Regions from separate parts of the Paenibacillus sp. FSL H8-0260 genome, predicted to be linked through region 2. Evidence: riboswitches for the same ligand, from Rfam matches in the RefSeq annotation. Region 2 holds a riboswitch; each other region holds the start of a gene.
What was found. A riboswitch is a leader RNA that binds a small molecule or an ion and turns the genes downstream of it on or off. The one in region 2 is predicted to bind cobalamin.
Positions count from the first base shown of each region.

Region 1: it holds a riboswitch for cobalamin, as region 2 does, so the genes downstream of both, metE (5-methyltetrahydropteroyltriglutamate--homocysteine S-methyltransferase) here and MHI51_RS07055 (Ig-like domain-containing protein) in region 2, are expected to answer to the same signal.
Region 3: it holds a riboswitch for cobalamin, as region 2 does, so the genes downstream of both, MHI51_RS02565 (anaerobic ribonucleoside triphosphate reductase) here and MHI51_RS07055 (Ig-like domain-containing protein) in region 2, are expected to answer to the same signal.
Region 4: it holds a riboswitch for cobalamin, as region 2 does, so the genes downstream of both, MHI51_RS04090 (S-layer homology domain-containing protein) here and MHI51_RS07055 (Ig-like domain-containing protein) in region 2, are expected to answer to the same signal.

Region 1 covers NZ_CP150298.1:4,997,882-5,001,826, reverse strand. Annotated here, with positions in the region: gene MHI51_RS22330 (DedA family protein) at 1-276, shown strand, start outside; gene MHI51_RS22325 (undecaprenyl-diphosphate phosphatase) at 327-1,187, shown strand; cobalamin riboswitch at 1,287-1,493, shown strand; gene metE (5-methyltetrahydropteroyltriglutamate--homocysteine S-methyltransferase) at 1,648-3,945, shown strand, end outside.
Region 2 covers NZ_CP150298.1:1,618,649-1,622,593, forward strand. Annotated here, with positions in the region: gene MHI51_RS07045 (DUF2264 domain-containing protein) at 1-390, shown strand, start outside; gene sigK (RNA polymerase sporulation sigma factor SigK) at 598-1,299, shown strand; cobalamin riboswitch at 1,597-1,790, shown strand; gene MHI51_RS07055 (Ig-like domain-containing protein) at 2,121-3,945, shown strand, end outside.
Region 3 covers NZ_CP150298.1:585,100-589,044, forward strand. Annotated here, with positions in the region: gene MHI51_RS02565 (anaerobic ribonucleoside triphosphate reductase) at 1-1,785, opposite strand, end outside; cobalamin riboswitch at 2,027-2,262, opposite strand; gene MHI51_RS02570 (MTH1187 family thiamine-binding protein) at 2,641-2,949, shown strand; tRNA gene MHI51_RS02575 (tRNA-Thr) at 3,043-3,114, shown strand; gene MHI51_RS02580 (hypothetical protein) at 3,256-3,471, opposite strand; gene MHI51_RS02585 (hypothetical protein) at 3,697-3,945, opposite strand, start outside.
Region 4 covers NZ_CP150298.1:943,527-947,471, reverse strand. Annotated here, with positions in the region: gene MHI51_RS04090 (S-layer homology domain-containing protein) at 1-2,360, opposite strand, end outside; cobalamin riboswitch at 2,523-2,724, opposite strand; gene MHI51_RS04085 (cellulase family glycosylhydrolase) at 3,066-3,945, shown strand, end outside.

The sequences.
Region 1 (3,945 bases), 3.4 Mb from region 2:
CGGATGGTTCCGCTGGTCCGCAGTCTGATTTCGATTCCGGCGGGAATGTCGGGCATGAAATTTGGAGTATTTATGATCTTCACAACGATTGGCACATTGGGATGGAATTTGCTGCTTGTGCTTATTGGCGCGGCATTGGGCGAATCCTGGGAAGACATTGCCATGTACATGGATGTGTACTCCAATGTAGTCTATGTACTAATTGCTGGCGGATTAGTTATTCTTGGGTTTCTGTACTTCCGCAAACGCAGCCGGAGAATGAACACTGAGGGCTAAGCGGGTAGTGGACTGATAATAGAAATGACTATTAAAAAGGAGGGAAACACATGGAGCTATTAACGATTATTAAAGCCATTATTTTGGGGCTTGTTGAAGGTTTAACCGAATTTGCTCCAGTATCCTCCACGGGTCATATGATTATTGTTGATGATATGTGGCTGAAATCTCAGGAGTTATTTGGACAATATACGGCAAATACCTTCAAAGTAGTTATTCAACTGGGTTCAATATTAGCGGTTGTTGTGATTTTTAGAAATCGGTTCATTGATTTGTTAGGCTTAAAGCGTTTCAGCCGTAAGCAGTTGGATCCTGTAACAGAGGAGCTACCGCAGTTGGAGCAGGGCGGGCACCTCAAGCTGACTCAGGTTCTGGTAGGGTTAGTGCCTGCAGGTGTGTTAGGTGTTCTGTTTAATGATTATATTGATGAGCATTTATTCTCTACCTCAACAGTGTTAATTGGTCTAGTGATTGGGGCTGTATTAATGATTATTGCCGATCTGTTTGGGCCGAAGAAGATCAGAACTGAGAGTGTAGATCAGATTACATACAAACAGGCACTTGGTGTAGGTCTTGTACAGTGTTTTTCGTTATGGCCTGGATTTTCACGCTCGGGCTCGACGATTTCTGGTGGAGTACTCCTCGGGATGAGCCATCGTGCCGCTGCTGATTTTACTTTTATTATGGCAGTACCCATCATGGCAGGTGCCAGTCTGTTGTCACTGATGAAAAACTGGCAATATTTCACCATGGACGCGTTGCCGTTTTTTATTGCAGGCTTTATTAGTGCCTTCCTATTTGCGCTGTTATCGATGCGTTTCTTCTTAAAACTGATCAATCGTATCAAGCTCTTACCGTTTGCTATATACCGTATAATTCTTGCTGCTGTAGTATATTTCGTATTTTTCTAAGTCCGTTATAAGGAATCGATATAACAGAAGCCCCAGTAATCTATTGCAGATTGCTGGGGCTTTCACGTATGATGACATCAGATTAAGACACTCAAATGATGAATGATATCGGAGACAGGTGCTGACCGGAAAATAGTAATTCGGTAGGCTTAATAGGGAAATTCGGTTCGAAGCCGATGCGGTCCCGCCACTGTAACGGAAGAATCTCGAGCAACAGAGGTCACTGGCAATTTACTACTGCTGGGAAGACTGCTCAAGATGTTGACGCCGCTAGCCAGGAGACCTGCCTGTTTCAACAGCACTGCTTCACCTACGGAAGATAGGGAGGTGTTAGACGTTAACCATGGGTATATCATGGGCGTCTTTCCCTTTGACTTTTTTAGGGAAGGGCGCTCTTTTTTATAGGAAAGCAAGTAGCTTTGGAGTTTGAAATAAGAGATGGAAGAGGGAGTGTATCGAGATGACGAATAAAGTAAAAGTAAGTAATCTTGGATATCCGAGAATCGGAAAGAACCGCGAGTGGAAAAAGACACTGGAAGCCTACTGGCAGGGGAAAATAAATGAAGAGCAATTCCGCTCCGAAATGGCAGCAATTCAGCTGCAGCATTTGAAGACCCAGCAAGAGGCAGGAATTGAGCTTATTCCGGTGAATGATTTTACTTTTTATGACCATGTGTTGGATACGGCTGTTATGTTTGGAATTGTACCTCCACGGTACACGTATGATGGCGGCGACATCGGGATTGATCTTTATTTTGCAATGGCCCGTGGTAATGCTGAAGCTACTGCCTGTGAGATGACCAAATGGTTCAATACGAACTATCACTATATCGTTCCAGAGATCGGCACACAAACACCACGCCTGACTGAAAATAAACCTCTAGCGGCTTATCGTTTTGCTAAATCGCAGGCAGGGATTGAAGGTAAACCGGTACTTTTAGGTCTGTATACCTTCCTTAAGCTGTCCAAAGGTTACGCAGCGGCAGATATCGCCAAGATTGCTGCACGTTTTGTTCCAGTCTATGTTCAACTGCTACAGGAACTGAAGCAAGAAGGGGTAAGCTGGGTACAAATCGATGAGCCAGCGATTGTTACAGGCATAAGTAAAGAAGAATTAACACTGCTTAACTCGATATACACAGAAATTGCCGGCTCCGTGCCGGGCTTGAATATTATTTTACAGACGTATTTCGAAGCTGCTGAACCGTTGGAGGCACTTCTAGAGTTGCCTGTTCAAGGCTTGGGTCTTGACTTTGTGCACGATGGTGGAGCGAATCTGGCTTCTATCGAACGTCTTGGTTGGCCGAAGGACAAATGGCTGGGTGCCGGAATTATTGATGGACGGAACATCTGGCGTTCCGATTTAGACGCTAAGCTGCAACTGGTAGAAAAGCTCAGCGTTCATGTGCCGCTTGATCGTCTTATTCTTCAGCCTTCTTGCAGTCTGCTGCATGTCCCAGTCACCGTTCAAGGTGAGGTGAAGCTGAAGGCGACTGTTAAGAATGCGTTAGCGTTTGCCGATGAGAAGCTTGCAGAGCTTAGTCTGCTCGGAGCAGCCCTCGCAGATAAAGGAGAAGCTTCTAAAGCAGCGCTGGCCGCTAGTCGTGAAGCTATTGCAGCATTCCGTGCACTACCTGAGCGTGGCCGTAAGGATGTGGCGGAGCAAGTGCTTGCACTTGCAGCTTTGCCTGACCAACGCAGTTTGCCTTTTGCTGAACGCTTAAAGGTGCAGCAAGAGAAATGGCAGCTTCCACTTCTGCCAACCACTACAATTGGTAGCTTCCCGCAGACAGTAGAAGTGCGTCAGGCGAGATTGAAATGGCGTAAAGGGGTCTGGAATCAGGAGCGTTATGATGGATTTGTTCGTGAGCAGATCGCGGATGCAATTACCTTCCAAGAAAAGCTAGGTTTGGATGTTCTGGTCCACGGTGAGTTCGAGCGTACAGATATGGTGGAGTTTTTCGGAGAAAAGCTGGACGGATACTTGTTTACTAGTAATGGCTGGGTTCAATCCTACGGTTCCCGTTGCGTTAAGCCACCGGTGATCTACGCGGATGTTGCATTTATACAGCCTATGACTGTTAAAGAAAGTGTCTATGCACAATCGTTGACGAAGCTTCCGGTTAAAGGAATGTTGACGGGTCCTGTAACTATCCTCAATTGGTCATTTGTACGTGATGATCTCAGCCGGGAAGAGGTAGCCAATCAAATTGCTCTTGCCCTTCGCCATGAAGTAAAAGCGTTGGAAGATGCAGGCATCGAAATGATTCAAGTGGATGAGCCGGCTATACGTGAAGGACTTCCGCTTAAGGCAGAAGACCGTGAGCATTACCTGAACTGGGCAGTGAAGTCGTTCCGCGTTGCTACGAACCATGTGAAGGCTACGACACAAATTCATACGCATATGTGCTATAGCGAATTCAATGACATGATCGATTCCATATCGGCTATGGATGCTGATGTAATCTCCATTGAGACTTCACGTAGCCATGGGGAGCTGATTATCAGCTTTGAGGAGCAGGCCTATGATAAAGGAATCGGTCTTGGAGTGTATGACATCCATAGTCCGCGGGTTCCGGCTGTAGAAGAAATGACGGCGAATATCGATCGTGCGCTGCGGGTGCTGGACCCTGAACAATTCTGGATTAATCCGGATTGCGGTCTGAAAACACGTGGCTGGCAGGAGACAGAGGATGCACTACGTAACATGGTAAGAGCTGCTGCTATTGCGAGGGAAAAGTCAGGGGTTATTGCATCA
Region 2 (3,945 bases):
GGACGACCGTTGGACGCCGCAGAGGGCGGCTTCGCGCTTGGTCAGGAAGCGGGGGTGGAACAGCAGATCGGCCTTACAACCGCGGCAGTATCTACAGCATGGGGAATAAGCGGAGTCAAGGGTTTGATCGGCTACGAAAAGGCTGAGCTAATTTGGCCTAATGCCAACACAAACCTGCTTCATCCCCGGACTGTTTTGCCTACACTGACGACTTTCCTTGAGCCTGGAATCCACTGGCTGGCTTCGGCTGTATACGGTGATCCGTCGGGAGATTCTTGCGGCGGTATTATAGAACAATTACCTGAGTCTATTTTGAAGGTTACTTTTGATAAGGACATCATAAAGGTTCTTACGTCTAGTGAAGCGGAATTTATTATCAAAAGAGAGTGAGAATTACCGCTAACAACATTGTGTTAAAAAGACAAGTAATTGAGTAGAGTATGACTGATTTCTCGTATGAAAAATAAATTTCTGTGGTTGTACAATTTCCCCCGTACAGGCACTTCTAGGCGCACGCCCACATACAATAAGGATGACCATGAACCCGTAAGGCAAACAGATCGGTTTCATTGTACAAGTGCGGGAGGTGTCGCCAAGTTGCCTGGATTCTTAAGCACGATTGCGTTGCTGATCAAAGAACTGACGCTGCTGGTATCATACGTAAGGAATAATGCATTTCCACAACCGCTCTCGGAGCAGGAGGAAAGCCGATACTTAGGGATGATGGCTGAGGGAGATGCCAAAGCCCGCAATTTGTTGATTGAGCATAATTTGCGGCTCGTTGCCCATATAGTGAAAAAATTCGATAACACCGGAGAAGACATGGAGGATCTGATCTCCATCGGCACCATCGGCCTGATTAAAGCTATTGAGAGTTATCGTCCGAACAAAGGGACAAAGCTAGCCACTTTTGCTGCCCGTTGTATTGAGAACGAAATCCTGATGCACCTAAGATCCTTGAAGAAAACTCGTAAAGATGTATCTCTGCACGACCCAATTGGGACAGACAAGGAAGGTAATGAAATTACACTCATTGATATCCTCGGTTCGGAAGCGGATGATGTCATTAAAGAAGTAGATCTGAAGATCGAAAAGAGTAAGATTTATCGTAACCTTGATATTCTGGATGACCGGGAAAAAGAAGTTGTCGTTGGGCGGTTTGGATTGGATACAGGTGGAGAAGAGCGGACACAGCGGGAGATTGCTAAGGAGCTTGGAATCAGTCGCAGCTATGTATCGCGGATAGAGAAAAGGGCACTGATGAAGCTGTATCATGAGTTTTATAAGGCTAAGCGGTAGGGTCTTAGAAATAACTAAAGATTCACAATAGATTTTGTTAAAAGCGACTTGCCAACAAGGGGGTTGCTTTTTTTGTTAATTCAAGTAGTTGGGCTAAATGAACATAAAAAAAGCATATTCAGAAATTTAACTGCCCGTCTGCCCATTTATTGCTCAGCTCACACAACACTGATATTTCGCTGCGGACTGATCATAACGCTGTAACAAAATATGAATTATGCAAAATCTCATGTGAAAATAATGTTAAAAAAGTCATTAGAAATATTGATATGAACATTTTTCTTTTCATGGTATATTATTCAAATAAATATTTATGGTGATCACATAGAACTTTCCATGTGACTTAAAAGGGGAATGTTGGTGAAATTCCAACGCGGTCCCGCCACTGTGAACGCACTTAAGAATTACATTGTTAACTTTAAAAACAGTTGATGGTGTAATTCCTAATAAACTGCGAAGTCAGAATACCTGCCATAAATAAATTCAGAGATCCCACGAGGATGGGGGAGGTGTTTTTTGTCATGTCCAAATTTTTTTTTGGTGCTTTACTGTTTATTTTATTAGAGTGATATTGAATCAATTATGTTCATTCTTAATGGATTTCAAAGATTCATAAATACGGAAAATGTTTCGTTGTTAGCTTCAGAGGTGCTGCTGTTGACATGTACTATTAGTGGTTACTGATGTTGTATCACCATCGATAATTCTCCTATATTTATACCGCGGCAAAATAGAATCAGTTGTTAAATAATACTGTACAATTGATTTTATCAGTTGTACATTTTCGTGAGAGCGAATTTATTTGATAGGAGAGAAAAAATATGAAGAAATATAATGCACTTTTGCTTGCCTTATTTCTTTTAATTGCATCTTATAGCCTTATATCTTATGTGAATGCTGATAGTATAAATAAATCAGAAGAGTCATTTGTTGGATTAAAATTGATTCCAGAAGAACAAACAATTGATTTATCAGAAGATTCTCCGTTGAATGTGGAATTTGATCAGGGTATTAGCGAAGGTCAATTCTTTAATTTGATTAATTTAGTGGATATTAATAGTAACAAGTCGATAGATATAACGAAATCGATCGAAGGTCATCAATTAATAATAACCCCGCAAATTGCTTTGGAAAACGCCAAAGAATATATTTTGTATATACCTCCGTACTCCCTTTCAAATATAAATGGAGAAAAATTGAAAGACAATTACATACTTAAATTTAAAGTTGTTAGTGACGAGAGTCATCAACAAGACTCTGTAATAAACTCTACATATCAAAATTTAACGGTAGTTGAATCCACATATGATGATTTTAGTGTGATTAATTCTACTCATGGTAAGCATTTAATGAAATCTATTTTTTTAAGTGAAAGTACTAATGGATTAGTTCCATTTTTAACTCAAAGTGCACAAGTTGGTGGGGAAATATATGCTGGTATAGATAAGAGTGGTTTTATAGGTGCAAATGGAGATTTATGGTTATGGGGAAGTAATGATATGGGACAGTTGGGAGACTTTATAACTCCATCTAGTAATAAACCAATACAGTTAGCTGGCACCGATGTGGTTGCGATGAATAAAGGCATCACTGGTGGTACTTATAGCACATATGCTTTGAAAACTGACGGTACAGTGACGGCTTTTGGATTCAATTATTGGGGGTTTTTGGGTTTGGGTCCTGCTAGAGATCAGACTGATTTTACTGTCTTTCCAACTTCCATTTATGGATTATCAAATGTAAATAATATTAGCAGTAGATTCTATCATACTCTTGCTGTTAAATCGAACGGATCATTATGGGGATGGGGAGATAATCAATATGGGCAAGTAGGAGGGGATAGTTCAGAGTTAATTACAATTCCTGAACAAATCGAAGGAGTAAATGGGATTCCTCTTACGAATATCATAGCTTCAGATGTTGGTGAGACACATTCTATTGCACTTTCTTCAAATGGAAATGTATATGTTTGGGGGGGCAATAATCACGGTCAACTAGGGAATGGAACCCTCGTAGGTAGTAATATTCCACGTTTAATACTAATGAGACCGAATAATGCTCCTCCAATGACAAATATTAAAGCAATTAGTTCAGGAGATAATTTTAACTTGGTATTAAAAGATGATGGGACCGTATGGAGCTGGGGGCAGAATGATAATGGGCAACTCGGTGATGGTTCTACAATAGAACGTCGTTTTCCTGTCCAAGTAAGAGGGGAAAATGGGGTAGGTCTACTAAAAGATATAATCGCTATTAGCGGTGGTGGAAATTATTCTTTAGCATTAAAGTCAGATGGGACTGTTTGGAGTTGGGGAGGAAATAACAAGGGCCAACTTGGAGATGGCACGACTGAAAGAAAACTTGCTCCTACCAAAGTGAAAGCGTCTAATGTATTGAAAATAGATGCAGGGGAATCACATAGTATAGCGCTTACAGAAAATGCGGTTATAACATGGGGAAATAATGAGGTTGGTCAATTAGGTAATGGATCAATGAATTCTTATTCAAGTCTTCCAGTAAACGTTATCAAGTTTGATACTAGTCATAATAATGAATATATTTATGATTCCGATAATCGTTTATCGGCAATTATTATTCATAAAGGGAATATTAATTATCGGCGCGACTATGTATACGATGGTAATG
Region 3 (3,945 bases), 1.0 Mb from region 2:
GCTGAAATAACTGACCTGTTGTTCGAGCGCATATTTAATGATTTTGATAAAAGCCGATGGGTTGTTGCGGGCATTGCCGTTTAATTCGACATAAGAAATAGCCCCGGCATTGCAGTATTCATGGAAAGGAGCTTCCAAGCTGATCTTCTGAGCAGCACCCAGATCGAAGTATACAGGGATGTGAAAAGAGTTCGTATAATATTCACGGTCGGTTACGCCCGGAATGGAACCCAGTACCTTGCGGTCAACTTTGGTGAATTTACCGGACAAACCTTCTGCTGGAGTTGCGAACAGGGTGATGTTAAGATCCAGTTCCTCACTTTTCCGATCGCAATAGTCCCGCATATGACGCACGATAGCCAGCGCCTTGGCATGAACTTCCATATCCTCGCCATGGTGTTTGCCGTACATAGCTTTCATACATTCCGCCATACCGATGAAGCCAAGAGACAGACTGCCATGCTTCAGCAGATCGCCTACAGTGTCATCGGGTGCAAGATGTTCGCCGCCTTCCCAGACGCCTTCTCGCATCATGAAATCGGAAGCTTTAGCTTTTTGTGCGGTTTGGATGTGGAAGCGATGGAGAAGTCCTTCCAGCGCAATATCCATATAATGATTTAGATCTTCATAGAAGCCAGCTTCGTCTGCGACGGTACGTCTGCCTGTTACTGTGCCGTGTGCCAGACCTAGCCGAACCAGATTTAGTGTATTAAAGGAAAGGTTGCCCTTCCCAGAGCAATGATTACGCCCAAAACGGTCACCGAGCACTCGGGTTCGGCAGCCCATTGTAGCGAACTCCGTATCAGGATCACTTGAATCATAATACTGCAAGTTGAGCGGAGCGTCCAGATTAGCGAAGTTTGGATATAGTCTGCGCGCAGAACATTCAGCTGCTTTTAGGAACAGTTCATAGTTAGGATCGCCTTGCTGTTGATTGATTCCTTGCTTGCATTTGAAGATTTGAATCGGGAACACTGGTGTTTCTCCGCTGCCAAGTCCGTTCATAGTTGCGGTTAGCAGAGAACTGATCACAAGCTGACCTTCTGGTGAAGTACAAGTACCGTAGTTGATGCTGGTAAACGGTATTTGTCCACCGGATCGGCTGGACATGGTATTCAGATTATGTACCATACTTTCAGCCGCTTGCAGAGTTTCGATTTCGGTTTCCTTTAGTGCAAAACGGAACGCTCTTGGATATAACTCCGCCAGATCGGTCCGGCTCATCGTAATCTCGCCCAAAGATTCATCAGCTTGTCCTTCTTCAAAATAATCCAGACCCTTGCGGAACAGCTTGGCGAAGGATTTGGTTACATAAGGTGCCAGATCATAGTCGAGTTTATTGGCGGATACACCACCATATTGAGCATTTTGCTGGGATTGGAAAATAATCGCTACCAGAGACATAGCTGTCATTATTGAGTTCGGAGGACGAACGCTGCCGTTGCCGGTATTGAAACCTTCACGGAGAAGTTTATCAAACGGGATAAAAATACAGTTCGTCGTTCCAATCGCGTATTGATCCAGATCATGCACGTAGACGACATTGTCATCAATAGCCTGCACTAGCTGTGGCGGCATCGTAAAATTGCGGGCGTACCATTTTGAATATTCACTGCCGAACTTGCTCATTTTACCGGAGAAACTCTCTCCATTCAAATTGGCATTCTCGCGCAATAGGTCCATATCCCGACTGTCGATAATATCCCGGCCTAAATCAATGAGCTCTTCTAAAAGAACTTCCCGTGCATTTTCTACTCCATTAAATTGTCTCTCCAACAACGTCATTGTACAGCTCTCCTCTCAGTATAAAAGAAAAACATCTATCATCAAATCCATATATCCATAAGAAGTTGGACTGCTATAAGCAGTCGTATATTTGTTCAGATTACATAAAAAAAGCATCCCCTACCCGAGGATGGCAGAAAATGCCCGATGCGTTATGTAAATATCCACACGGATATTTGCAGAGGTCTCTACGTAGATGACCGCATGCGGACACCATCCCTGTTCCTCGCAGGCATCAATAGTTGGTGTCGTCGAAACAGGTAGGTCTCCTGGCTTCCGTGGGATCTCTCGGCGCCTTCCCAAGGGTGTTCCTAACCCTCAGTGGCATCTGCCGGGAGATGTGGATTCTCAAGCTTCCCAGAAGCTTAAGAAGGCCATCCGGTTACAGTGGCGGGACCGCAGCGGATTCTCACCGCGCTTCCCTATTAAGCTCTAAATCCGGTTAAGGATCAAAGCGCCTGTCTCCACTATATTTTGTTGTCGTTAGATAAAAATAACCCAAGATGTTGTGTTTGTAAACAGTTTTTTAGAAAACCCGCGCGGGGAGCGGGTTCTTTAAAAGTACTCCACAAATGATCCACAGGCTGTCCATAAGTAATCCACAATTGATCCACAGGGAGATGCGAAATGATTCATAAATTGTCCGAAAAGATGCCACAAAGAGTCCATAAATATAGTGCAGATGACCCTAGAATTTGCTCATGAGAAAATACTCTTAGCCCAAAGTCATATTTTGAAGTAATCAGAAGAAATAGAAGAGATAAGGGAGGATAATCTTGCTTAGTTTGTGACAGAGCGGTGGAATTGTTACAATGGAAGGAGACAGCTACTATAAAATTTCGAGGAGGTATTCTCATGCCTATTGCTGAAGTTACAGTTATTCCAATTGGAACAGGCAGTACCAGTCTTAGCAGCTATGTTGCGGATATGCAGCGGGTGCTGAAGACAGTAGAAGGGATTACTTATGAACTTACGTCTATGGGTACGATCATCGAAGGGCCTCTGCAACGCATTTTTGCCGCGGTAGAAGCTTTGCATGAGTCTCCTTTTGCCGCAGGTGCAGAACGTGTCTCTACCTCACTTAAAATAGACGACCGCCGCGATAAACCCTCTACTAGCCGTGGAAAGTTAGAGTCTGTGGAGCGTAAGCTACAGGTGGATTAGCAGTTTAGGAGGGCGGAAAACAGGGAGAAATAGGCTTGCGTTTCTGGCTGAAAGTTGTATAATATTTTTTGTTTGGCAGAAAAACAGCGTTAAGCTGGTGTAGCTCAGGGGTAGAGCAACGCACTCGTAATGCGTAGGCCGGGGGTTCAATTCCCTTCACCAGCATCCCAAAAAACCATACGTGGCGCGGATTCTTGAAATTTGGAGAGTCGCGCTTTTTTGTTTCTTCTACCATTAATATTACAAAGTGATTTTACAAGTGTTTGGGAATATGAAAAACCCCACCAGTTTAAGGTGGGGCTTTTGTTACCAAGTATTATAGTTCGATTGATACTTAACTTGCTTATTCACATAGCTCTCATTGGGGTAATCACTTCTGACAGACTGCAAGTAACCTGAAATTGCAAATGCTGCAATAAGCCCTCCTATAATTCCTGTGATGAAGCTGAATGTTGAAAATCCGAATGTGGCAACTACTCCAATGGAAGACAATGCTACAAGCAATAGACTGAATATTTTCATCTTTATACACACCTCCATTTTGTATATGTAGTAATTTGGAAATTAAGATTGATACGTTACCTTGTTTGATCGGTTTCGATAAAAATAATAAAAATTCAGCAAATCTTTAGACGGGCTTCATACTTATTTAAGCTAAGAGGATTATAGTAATTACATAACCCCCTTATAATATAGATCTAGACCCTGCCGGAAGTTGGTGGGGTCACTTTTTTGCACAGAGTAATTTTATAAATATGGTTGCCCAATATAGAAGAGAAACAAGAAATATAAAATGTAGAGAATGGGTAGCTTTATTTTTAATTTCTTGCAGGAATTTTTGAATTTTTCTGAGGTCTTGGACAGATTCTTCATCACATATCCATAAATGAGGAATTGTCCAATAATAAAGAAAATGAGCTTAAGGGGAAAGTTGCCCATTTTTATCTCAGTGAAAATAATAGTGAATGTGACACTCACAAAGGTTAGTGATACAAC
Region 4 (3,945 bases), 680 kb from region 2:
ACTCTTGCACTACCACCCATGGAAAATGCTTGAAGAATGTTATCAAGCTTCTTGTCCCCAGGAATAATCTGATTCACACTATCTTTTAGTGCAGATTCTGCACCGGTTAAAGCTGAAATCAGTTCAATCGCAGAGGCATCCCCACTTGTAACTTTTGCACCCTTAGGAATGACTACAGATACGTTACCTTTTATGGCCTCTATCTGAGGAAGGACGCTATTACTTGGTAAATTGACACTAACCTTTGATTGATTTTCTTCTGAAATAGCTACTGTGATTTCTTTGTTGCTATCTCCAGCGCTGATCGGAACGATATAATCATTAGCGTCATTTGGGATTTCAACTTTCGGGTTCTCCCCAGAAGGTAACGGAAGTTCTTTCGGACCCTCTGGTTGCCCAGGCCCCGGTTCTTCTGGTTGTTCCAGTTTCACATCATTCATATCAAAGAGACGGTTGCTATGATTGAGCAGACGATCATAGGACACAAGTGCATACGTACCTTGGTCCGTTGCCATATTGTCTACTTTGCCTGTGAGGATATGCTTAAATCCACCCTCAGGTGCAGCAAAGCTAAGTAATGCATCAATAAGCGAATTTCCACTTTTAACAAATCTAGCGTCAGTGTGCGGATCTACACCTACACCAGTTAAGGCTACAATTACCTGCGAGATACTCTCGCTGCTAGTGCTTCCCCAGCTTGTAAATCCGCCTTGATTGTTTTGGTTATCGGACAGCCATTGGATGGCCCGATCCACGGCAGCTTTTACATCATCACGGGTTGCATAATAAGGTGCAAGAGCTTGCATCGCCATCGCAGTCATATCGACATCGGCTTTGGTTACGCCTAATGCCCAGCCACCAGCTTCTGCTGTACCTTTTTTAACCTCTTTATCTAAAATGTACTGAACTAGTTTTTCTCTTGTGGTCTGTTCTGTAACTCCATCAACTACAGGGATCTCATAGTTATGGCTATCTAACGCGATCAGAGCAAAAATCGGACCATTATTGCCTTGCTTTTGGATATATTGATAATCAGCGAGTGCTTTTCTCAGATCATATCCCGCAACATTTGTGATATCTTTTCCGATAGAGGTAAGTCCTAGAATCGCTCTGGAATTCTCTGTGCTTTTATTGGCGTCGAGTTTTCCATCCTCTTTAATGATTGATGCTATTTTCGTAGCTACATTATTGTAATAGAGATCATAATAACCGTTAGGTACTGTATAGTTCGCCCGTGCCAGAGAAAGGATCGACCATTCTCCGCTGCCTGTTCCAAACGTTGGATTCTTTACAGTATTTAAAATATAAGCAAGGTTTTTATCTAACTGTTGTTTGACGGCAACTGTAGTTTCCAGTTTGTAAGTAACCTGATAAGTTACATTTGTTTTGTTTCCAGCTCCGTCAAGAGCCGTTACAGTAATTGCATTACTGCCTGAATTCAGAGTAGCTTTGTACTCCCCATTTGCAGGTGATAAAGTAACTCCATTCAGCTTCACTTCTGGAGTAATGTCATAATATACATTGTCTGTGACAGCTACTTTGAAGCTTATTTCTTTATTGGATACTTCCTGTTTATCTTGTATGCCACTTACTGTAATAACAGGGGGTTCAATGTCTAATGCATTATTAAGACCGACAAGCGCATGATCTACACTTATTTGAGAGCTTGCCATGTTTTCGAGCACGGAATAGGCTTCATAAACTGCCGATTGCACTACTGGTCTGTCCAAAATAGTTTCTTTATTAGGGGCACTATTAATCTCGGCGATTTCCGCAGTTAAAGCATCCTTATTGGCAAGTTGAACTGGGATTTCCCCCCAGCCGCCAAGATCAGAACCATAGCCATAAGTGGTGAACTGAGTTCGAATGATGTCACCGTCTTGAGGCTTATAATCGGTCATCCCAAACGGAGGAAACACATTATTTACTGCATACATCCAACCCGACATGGAGGTGTAGTCAAACTGACTTAACCAATCTGGGTCTGCTTTAGTGCCGACTGTATTCCCATCGGCTGAAATCATATCTAAAATATATTGTGGAATATTGACTTCACTTCTGCCACTATCTTTAACTTCTGATAAATAAAAACCACTATCTATATTTCCTAAATATCTATAATTCCCATCACCTAGCGCACGTGTTATTAAAGATGCGCCATTATCGCCTTCATAAATCGGAACTTTAATAGGTTCGTTAATATACCCTTGGCCTAAGGTGAATTTCTCTACGGATACAGATACATACCCTTTAAGGGTAGAGCTTGCTCCATCTGCTTGAGCCGGGATTACACTTGTAGAGAATGTCGTAATAAATACAGCTACAATAAGTAACCACGCTAAAAACTTATTTTTCTTCATTTTTCCATAACCCTTCCCTTCATACCTATGATAAAAAACAGAATAAACTTTCTCATAACCACAAAAAAACCACTCAACATAAACGTCAAGAGGTTAAGATAGTGAACCACAATAATAGCTGGCAAACACTATTCAAGCACCTCTCTATCGATCGTAGAGTTTGATGGTGTAACAGAAAAAGGCAGATATTCTGGCTCAAGTATCATCACCCTTGCTGCCTTCCCAGTTTCCCAGTGGCATTTTGCAAGGACTCCTCTTTCACAGCGGCGGGACCGCGCGGGATTCACACCCGCTTTCCATTTAACCAATCTATGATTGTACTTCCGCAACATTCATAGTTGGCACCTATTCCTAATTTTAAATTTTCATGCTTCATCATATCTAATATATATGTTTTTGTCATGTTATATTTCTTTTTTGTATAACGGGCAGCTAGAGATAATCCTATTTAATAACCAATTTCTACGAGTAGGGTTATTCAAATAATTTCTTTATCCAACTGTGGGGTAAATTAATTTAAATCACTAATTCTTATATGAATTTACCACAAATTAGTAAGGTACTCGCTAAGTGTATTCTATGTTAGGGTATATTCAGAAAGCGTTTACAAAATAAAACTGGAGGTGTTTGTGTTCATCTAACCACCAAGTACAGCGTCAAAGCCAGGTCCAAGCATCCTAAATTTATCTCACAAAGGAGAATTCAATGACTACGCGAATCCAGAAATCCTTCTTATCATTGACACTTGTCACCGCTCTTCTGCTCTCTCTGTTCTCATCCATGGCCGCAGCTGCAACTAAGGACGAGCAACAAGCTAAGGCAGCGCCAAAGAGTAATATCCAATCCTATGTAGACGAAATGCAGCCCGGATGGAACCTTGGCAATACTTTAGATGCTACAGGTGAGGATGAAACCTCCTGGGGCAATCCACGTGTGACCCAAGATCTTATTAAAAAGATCGCCGCTCAAGGCTATAAAAGCATTCGGATTCCTGTGACCTGGGATACTCACATGGGTGCGGCACCAGACTATACCCTAGAAAAGGCCTACCTCGACCGCGTGGAAGAAGTTGTCGGCTGGGCACTGGACGCCAAGCTTTATGTCATGATTAATGTCCATCATGATTCCTGGCTATGGGTAAGCCATATGGAAGAAAAACACGATGAAACGCTGGCACGTTATAATGCAGCCTGGACTCAAATTGCCGATCGCTTCAAGGACAAATCCGATAAGCTGATGTTCGAGAGCATAAATGAACCTCGATTCACCGATGGTGGAAGCACAGACGAAGCAAAAATGGAGCAAATGCTTACTGAACTTAATAACTCTTTCTATCAAATCGTGCGCAAATCCGGTGGGAAAAACGACCTCCGCCCACTTGTATTACCTTCATTAGAGTCTTCACCTACGCAAACAAGAATGGATCATCTCTATAAGACGATTACGGCTCTGAACGATCCAAATATTATTGCGACCGTTCACTTCTATGGCTTCTGGCCTTTTAGTGTGAACATTGCCGGCTACACCACGTTTGAAAAAGATACAAAAAACGATATCACTCAAACTTTTGATAACGTTTACAATA